Linked DNA regions of Prochlorococcus marinus str. MIT 1214. Each later gene encodes a partner of the first gene's protein in a complex. Links are inferred from orthologs where the notes say so. Each region holds a gene or a part of one and is shown in the gene's direction. Other genes may lie near its edges. The genes, in order: secY and secA.

What was found.
Region 2: the proteins of secY (region 1) and secA are in contact, whole or in part, in a crystal structure (PDB 3DIN), measured with the Thermotoga maritima proteins. The link is inferred for Prochlorococcus marinus str. MIT 1214 from one-to-one orthologs. Residues at the interface, in WP_004081795.1 of Thermotoga maritima: Glu108, Gly109, Glu110, Glu111, Ala236, Glu237, Arg238, Arg239, Ile240, Thr241, Ile242, Gln243, Tyr244, Ala245, Arg246, Arg247, Val248, Thr249, Gly250, Arg251, Arg252, Val253, Tyr254, Gly256, Ala257, Ser258, Thr259, Tyr260, Leu261, Pro262; in WP_004082002.1 of Thermotoga maritima: Glu261, Ala262, Arg263, Lys300, Ala301, Arg302, Thr303, Ile304, Ile305, Leu323, Tyr324, Asp325, Pro326, Val329, Ser330, Tyr333, Ile336, Lys340, Phe345, Val349, Glu363, Phe364, Tyr374, Ser375, Gly376, Gly377, Glu393, Ile395, Thr482, Ser483.

Annotation. Positions count from the first base shown.
Region 1 is NZ_CP114777.1:1,105,968-1,109,202, reverse strand. The notes cover bases 89-2,996. They hold secY (preprotein translocase subunit SecY), read left to right. Parts: upstream 89-836; coding sequence 837-2,156; downstream 2,157-2,996. Other genes in these bases: rpmJ (50S ribosomal protein L36), read left to right, coding at 2,775-2,891; O5639_RS06375 (adenylate kinase), read left to right, coding at 2,182-2,730; rplO (50S ribosomal protein L15), read left to right, coding at 325-777; rpsE (30S ribosomal protein S5), read left to right, coding at 89-319. Also shown: more of rpsE, read left to right, coding at 1-88; rpsM (30S ribosomal protein S13), read left to right, coding at 3,006-3,235. UniProt on the Escherichia coli protein: The central subunit of the protein translocation channel SecYEG. Consists of two halves formed by TMs 1-5 and 6-10.
Region 2 is NZ_CP114777.1:1,206,315-1,210,006, reverse strand. What follows is about bases 221-3,585. They hold secA (preprotein translocase subunit SecA), read left to right. Parts: upstream 221-547; coding sequence 548-3,385; downstream 3,386-3,585. Other genes in these bases: O5639_RS06945 (ATP-binding cassette domain-containing protein), read left to right, coding at 3,409-3,585; gmd (GDP-mannose 4,6-dehydratase), read right to left, coding at 221-243. In the rest of the region: more of gmd, read right to left, coding at 1-220; more of O5639_RS06945, read left to right, coding at 3,586-3,692. UniProt on the Escherichia coli protein: Required for protein export, interacts with the SecYEG preprotein conducting channel.

The DNA of each region.
Region 1 (3,235 bases):
AGGAGTTGCCGATGGCAAAAAACATCTTGTTCGTGTTCCTTTAACTCGAAATAGTTCGATCCCAACTCTCTCTAACGGAAGAGATGGAGCAGCCAGTGTTTTAATTCGTCCGGCAGCACCTGGAACAGGCGTAATTGCAGGCGGTTCAATCCGTACTGTTTTAGAATTGGCCGGAATTAAAAATGTCCTTGCTAAGCGATTAGGTAGTAAGACCCCTTTGAACAATGCTCGTGCTGCAATGGTTGCTTTAAGTGAGCTAAGAACTCATAAAGCCACAGCAAAAGAGCGTGGTATCTCACTTGAGCAGATTTATTCTTAAAAATCATGACTATTAAATTAGAATCTCTTCAATCAAATAAAGGATCTAGACGTAAAAAAATGCGTAAAGGTCGAGGTATTGCTGCTGGCCAAGGAGCTAGTTGCGGTTTTGGGATGAGGGGGCAAAAATCTCGATCAGGTAGACCTACTCGCCCAGGTTTTGAGGGTGGTCAGATGCCATTGTACAGGCGAGTTCCAAAATTAAAGCATTTCCCAATAGTTAATCAGAAAAATTTTACTGTCCTCAATGTTTCCAGATTGAATGCATTAAAAGATGGGACTGTTGTTAACCTCGATTTATTGGTTAAGGAGGGGATTTTGACTAAACCAAAAAATCCTCTAAAAATTCTTGGTAATGGTAAGTTGGAAATAAAATTGACTGTTCAAGCTTCTGCGTTCACAACATCTGCTAAAAAGAAAATTGAAGCCGCCGGGGGCACATGTGAAATGTATAACTAATTTCCACATCTCAAAAATTTGATTTTATACACTAGCCTCCAATAAATTATCCTTATTAAATGTTAATAAGTCGTGGTCGAAACCCAAGCGCAGGTGAAGTAATCACCCAATTGTTTAGCAATGAGGAGCTTAGGGGAAGAGTCTTTACGACCTTAAGCCTATTGCTAATTGTGAGATTAGGAATTTATATTCCTATGCCTGGAATAGATAGAGAAGCTTTTAAAACCTTTATTGATCAAGGTGGCCAATTGATTGGATTTCTTGATATTTTTACAGGTGGCGGAATATCAACTTTAGGTGTTTTTGCGCTAGGTATTCTTCCATTTATTAATGCGTCAATCATTATTCAATTGCTTACTGCCTCTTTACCGCAATTAGAAGATCTACAGAAAAACGAAGGAGAGGCAGGGAGAAGAAAGATTGCTCAAATCACTAGATACGTAGCTTTGGGATGGGGATTGGTTCAAAGCACAGTTTTTGCTTTAATTCTTAGACAGTATGCGGTCGAAGGTCTTGGCGAAACTGAATTTGTTATTCAAACATCACTTGCGTTAGTTACTGGATCGATGATAGTTATGTGGCTTAGTGAGATTATTACTGAAAAAGGGATAGGCCAAGGTGCTTCTTTAGTTATTTTTTTGAATATTGTTGCGACTTTGCCTAAGGCACTTAGTTCTACTATTGAAAAAGCCCAAACAGGAGATAGAGCTGATGTCCTGGGAATAATCATTCTTTTGATGGTTTTTTTAATTACTATTGTGGGTATTATTTTTGTTCAAGAAGGTGCTAGGAGAATTCCCATAGTAAGTGCAAAAAGCCAAATGGGCGGTACAGCCCTTTTGCCAAGTAGGCAAAGTTATTTACCTCTCAAGTTAAATGCTGGTGGTGTTATGCCAATAATCTTTGCTTCTGCATTAATTTTCCTCCCTATAACAATTGCAAATTTCACTCAAAACCCATTACTCATAAAGGCTGCGAGTTCACTTAATCCAGGTTCATCAAACCCATGGCCATATGCAATTACCTTTTTTGCATTGATTTTGGGGTTTGCTTATTTTTATGCTTCTTTAACAATTAATCCCATAGATATTGCCTCAAATTTAAAAAAGGGTGGTGTTGCAATTCCTGGCGTAAGGCCTGGAGGTTCAACTTCCAATTACCTTTCAGGAGTTCAAAACCGCCTCACTTTACTTGGTGGTTTATTTCTTGGTTCAGTTGCCATCGTTCCTGCTGCAGTAGAGAGAGCAACTAATGTTCAAACTTTCCAAGGTCTTGGTGCGACTTCATTGTTAATCTTGGTAGGAGTCGCAATTGATACATCTAAGCAGATACAGACTTATGTCATTTCTCAAAGATATGAAGGATTGGTGCGTCAATAATATCTTTAGAATGTTTTTTATTTAAATGAAAAAGAAATTACTATTCCTTGGCCCCCCTGGAGCTGGTAAAGGGACGCAAGCAAATCTTTTTTGTAGAAAGTACCGATTAGATCATCTTTCGACTGGGGATTTACTCAGAGATGAGGTCTCTTCTGGATCTTCTCTAGGTCTTAAAGCTGCGGAAGTAATGAATAAAGGAGAATTAGTAAGTGATGAATTAGTTCTTTCAATTGTTGAAGGAAGATTGATAAATATTAATGAAGGGTGGTTACTTGATGGGTTCCCTAGAAATGTTAATCAAGCTAATTCTCTAAAAAGTCTTTTAGAAAAAATTAATCAACCATTAGAAGGGGTTATCTTAATAAAAATTGCCGATGATTATTTAATTAAAAGGCTTTTAGAAAGAGGAAGACAGGATGATAATGAACAAGTAATAATTAATAGACTCAAAATTTATAGAGAAAAAACAGCCCCCCTGATTGATTTGTATGCGAAGCAAGGAATACTGGAGGAGATAGAAGGTAACGCTGACATAGATGTTGTGTTTTCATGTATTGAGAAAGCTTTAGGCTGACGATGTAGTAAAGTTATAGTTTGGAAATAGGAGAGTCTTGCCAAATGAAGGTTAGATCTTCAGTCAAAAAAATTAGTCCTGACGATCAGATCGTTAGGCGCAGAGGCCGGATCTATGTGATCAACAAGAAAAGGCCTCGAAATAAACAGCGTCAGGGCTAATCCCCCGACTTTATTAAGAAGTCTTGAAGGATTAATTTCCTTTTGTTGACTTCTTACAACAAGGTCATCATTAAATTATGATGATTTCATTATCCTCTTCGATTTTATCCCTAAGTGGCACGGATCTCAGGCATCGATATACCTCGCGAAAAGCGGGTAGAAGTTGCCCTTACATACATCTATGGCATTGGCTTAACCAGAGCCCAGATAATCCTCGAAAAATCGGGCGTTAACCCTGATATTCGTGTAAAGGATTTAGTTGACAGTGATGTTCAGAAGCTCAGAGCTGTTACTGAAGAATTCACTCTTGAAGGAGACTTGAGACGTCAGGAAGGAATGGCTCT
Region 2 (3,692 bases), 100 kb from region 1 along the record:
AGGAGATATTTCTTTAATTATTCTTACTATATTGCTACTATCAGTAAGATCACCATCATGAAGAATTAGTTCATTTTTATTTTCTTCTTTCTCTATCAAATGATTAATTCGCGATCTATTGCCAACACTAGATCTTCTAATTAGTCCATGAACAATATATCCTTTATCTAGCAGTAACTCGGTGAGATAACTTCCATCCTGCCCATTAATTCCTGTTATCAGAGCGATTTTCTGTTTGCTCATGTCAGCTGTATTTTGTCGTTAAGTTTACTTCACTGACAGCTTCTATCTAAGTTATTGATGTAATCAAATAACCTTTTGGACTTTATTTGATTTATGATTGTATATAATAAGCCTCTGTGGTGATGCGTTTACTTGATGATCTTTATCCTATCTAAAATCTTTTTAATTTTGTTTATTTCTATCCTTTAAATAAAGATTTTTGATTTCTAAAATAAACTTTTTATATGATTATGCTTATTGCAAATCAAAAATCAGTGATTATTGAACTGTTAAGCTATATTAGATGAGTTTAGTAAAACTTTGAATGCTTAAAAACCTATTGGGAGACCCTAATGCTAGGAAGCTTAAAAGATTTACACCATTAATAACTGATATAAATCTTTTAGAGCAAGATTTGATTTCTTTGTCTGACCACGATCTAAAAAGGAAGACATATGAATTTCGCGAAAAGCTAGATAAAGTTTCATCAAAAAAAGACCAGCGTAATTTGTTGGATGAATTATTGCCAGAGGCATTTGCGGTTGTACGTGAAGCATCAAAAAGAGTATTAAATATGCGTCATTTTGATGTGCAATTAGTTGGGGGTATGGTTTTACATGAAGGTCAGATTGCAGAGATGAAGACAGGCGAAGGTAAAACTCTTGTCTCAACATTACCTAGTTATTTGAATGCATTGACTTCTGAAGGGGTTCATATCGTCACAGTTAATGATTACTTAGCGCGAAGAGACGCTGAGTGGATGGGGCAGGTTCATCGTTTCCTTGGATTAAGTGTTGGATTGATTCAACAAGATATGAATCCTATTCAAAGGAAAAAAAATTATTCATGTGATATTACCTATGCTACTAATTCTGAACTTGGTTTTGATTATTTAAGGGATAATATGGCTGCAGATATATCAGAAGTCGTTCAAAGAAATTTTAATTTTTGTGTGATTGATGAAGTTGATTCAATTTTGATTGATGAAGCAAGAACACCTTTGATTATTTCAGGACAAGTTGATAGGCCACAAGAGAAATATCGTCGAGCTGCAAAAGTTGTAGAAGATTTAATTAGAGCAGCGGAAACAGGGAAAGATGGTATTGACCCTGAAGGAGATTATGAAGTAGATGAAAAACAAAGAAGTTGTATCTTGACTGACGAAGGATTTGCTAAAACTGAGAAACTATTAAATGTCAATGATTTATTTGATCCAAAAGATCCATGGGCTCATTTTATTACTAATGCACTGAAAGCAAAAGAGCTTTTTATTAAAGATGTTAATTATATTATTCGTAATAAAGAGGCGGTAATTGTAGATGAATTTACAGGCAGAGTAATGCCTGGTAGACGCTGGAGTGATGGCCAACATCAAGCAATAGAGGCTAAAGAAGATCTTGATATTCAATCTGAGACTCAAACTTTAGCTTCCATAACTTATCAAAATTTTTTCTTGTTATACCCGCGTTTATCTGGAATGACTGGGACCGCAAAAACTGAAGAAGTTGAATTTGAAAAAACATATAAGCTTGAAACAACTGCTATCCCAACAAATAGAAAAATCTCTAGACAAGATTGGGTTGATCAAGTCTTTAAAACAGAGCAAGCAAAATGGAGGGCTGTCGCTAAAGAAACAGCATTAATTCATAGAGAAGGTCGGCCAGTTTTAGTAGGAACAACTAGTGTTGAAAAGAGTGAATTATTAAGTTCGTTATTATCTGAGGAGGAAGTACCTCATAATTTGTTAAATGCAAAACCTGAGAATGTTGAAAGAGAAGCAGAAATAGTTGCTCAAGCAGGCAGATTGGGAGCAGTCACAATTGCTACGAATATGGCTGGAAGAGGTACGGATATTATTCTTGGAGGTAATAGTGATTATATGGCTAGATTAAAAGTTAAAGAGATTCTTCATCCTCGATTAGTTAAGCCTGAAGATGGCCATTCTCCTCCATTGCCATTACAAAGAAATGCGCAATCAGATGCATCTGGATTTAAATCTGGAGAGAAGAAGACTAAGAATATTGATAATAAACAAAAACAACTATTAAGAAATATTTTCCCAGCTTCTTTAACTGAAGAAGCTGATAGCGAACTGGCTTTATTGGCTTCAAATCTTGTTAAGGAATTCGGAGATCGAGCTATTAGCTCAATTGAATTAGATGATTTGATTTCAACAGCTGCTGAAAAAGCACCCACTGAAGATCAAAACATTGCATCTTTGAGATCAGTAATTAACACCATTAAAAATGAATATGAATTAGTAATTAGTCAAGAAGAAAAAACTGTTCGAGAAGCAGGAGGCTTGCATGTTATTGGTACTGAGAGACATGAATCAAGGAGAGTTGACAATCAGTTAAGAGGTAGAGCTGGTAGACAAGGTGATCTAGGAAGTACTCGTTTCTTTTTATCTTTAGAAGATAATTTACTGCGTATTTTTGGAGGGGATAGAGTCGCAGGTCTTATGAATGCTTTTAGGGTTGAAGAAGATATGCCTATTGAGTCAGGAATGCTTACTCGTTCTTTAGAAGGAGCTCAAAAAAAAGTAGAAACGTATTATTATGATATTAGAAAACAAATATTTGAATATGACGAAGTAATGAATAATCAAAGAAAAGCTGTTTATTCAGAGAGAAGAAGAGTTCTAGACGGTAGAGAGTTGAAACTTCAAGTTATTGGATATGGTCAAAGAACTATGGAAGAAATTGTTGAAGCATATGTTAATGAAGACTTGCCACCCGAAGAGTGGGACCTGACGAATTTAGTATCTAAAGTGAAAGAATTTATATATTTATTAGCTGATTTAAAAAGTGAGGATTTATTGGGATTAAATAAAAATGAATTAAAAGATTTTTTAAAAGAGCAGTTAAGAAATGCTTACGATCTGAAAGAAGCTCAAGTAGAACAGACGCATCCAGGAATTATGCGACAAGCTGAAAGGTTTTTTATCCTTCAGCAACTTGATACTCTTTGGAGAGAGCATTTGCAATCAATGGACTCACTTCGAGAATCTGTGGGATTAAGAGGCTATGGGCAAAAAGATCCTCTAATCGAATATAAAAATGAAGGATATGATATGTTTTTAGATATGATGATAAATATGAGAAGAAATGTAATTTACTCTATGTTTATGTTTCAGCCAGCGCAAAAGAAAGTAGAAGCATAATTTAAGAGATCTAATTTAGTCATATGATAAATTTTGATTCTAATGATTTGCAAAAATTATATTTAGCATATTTTGGAAGACCTGGAGATCCATCTGGAATTAATTATTGGCTTTCTCAATCTAATCAATCAATAAGCTTAAGGGAAATATCTAATGAACTTTCTAAGCAAGATGAATATATAAAATATATAGCTCATGAGAAAACTTTTGATTTTAAAATTAATAAGTTATATTTAAATCTTTTTGGTAGAAAAGCTGATTTTGATGGTTTAAATTATTGGAAGAAAATGATTAATAGTAAAGATTA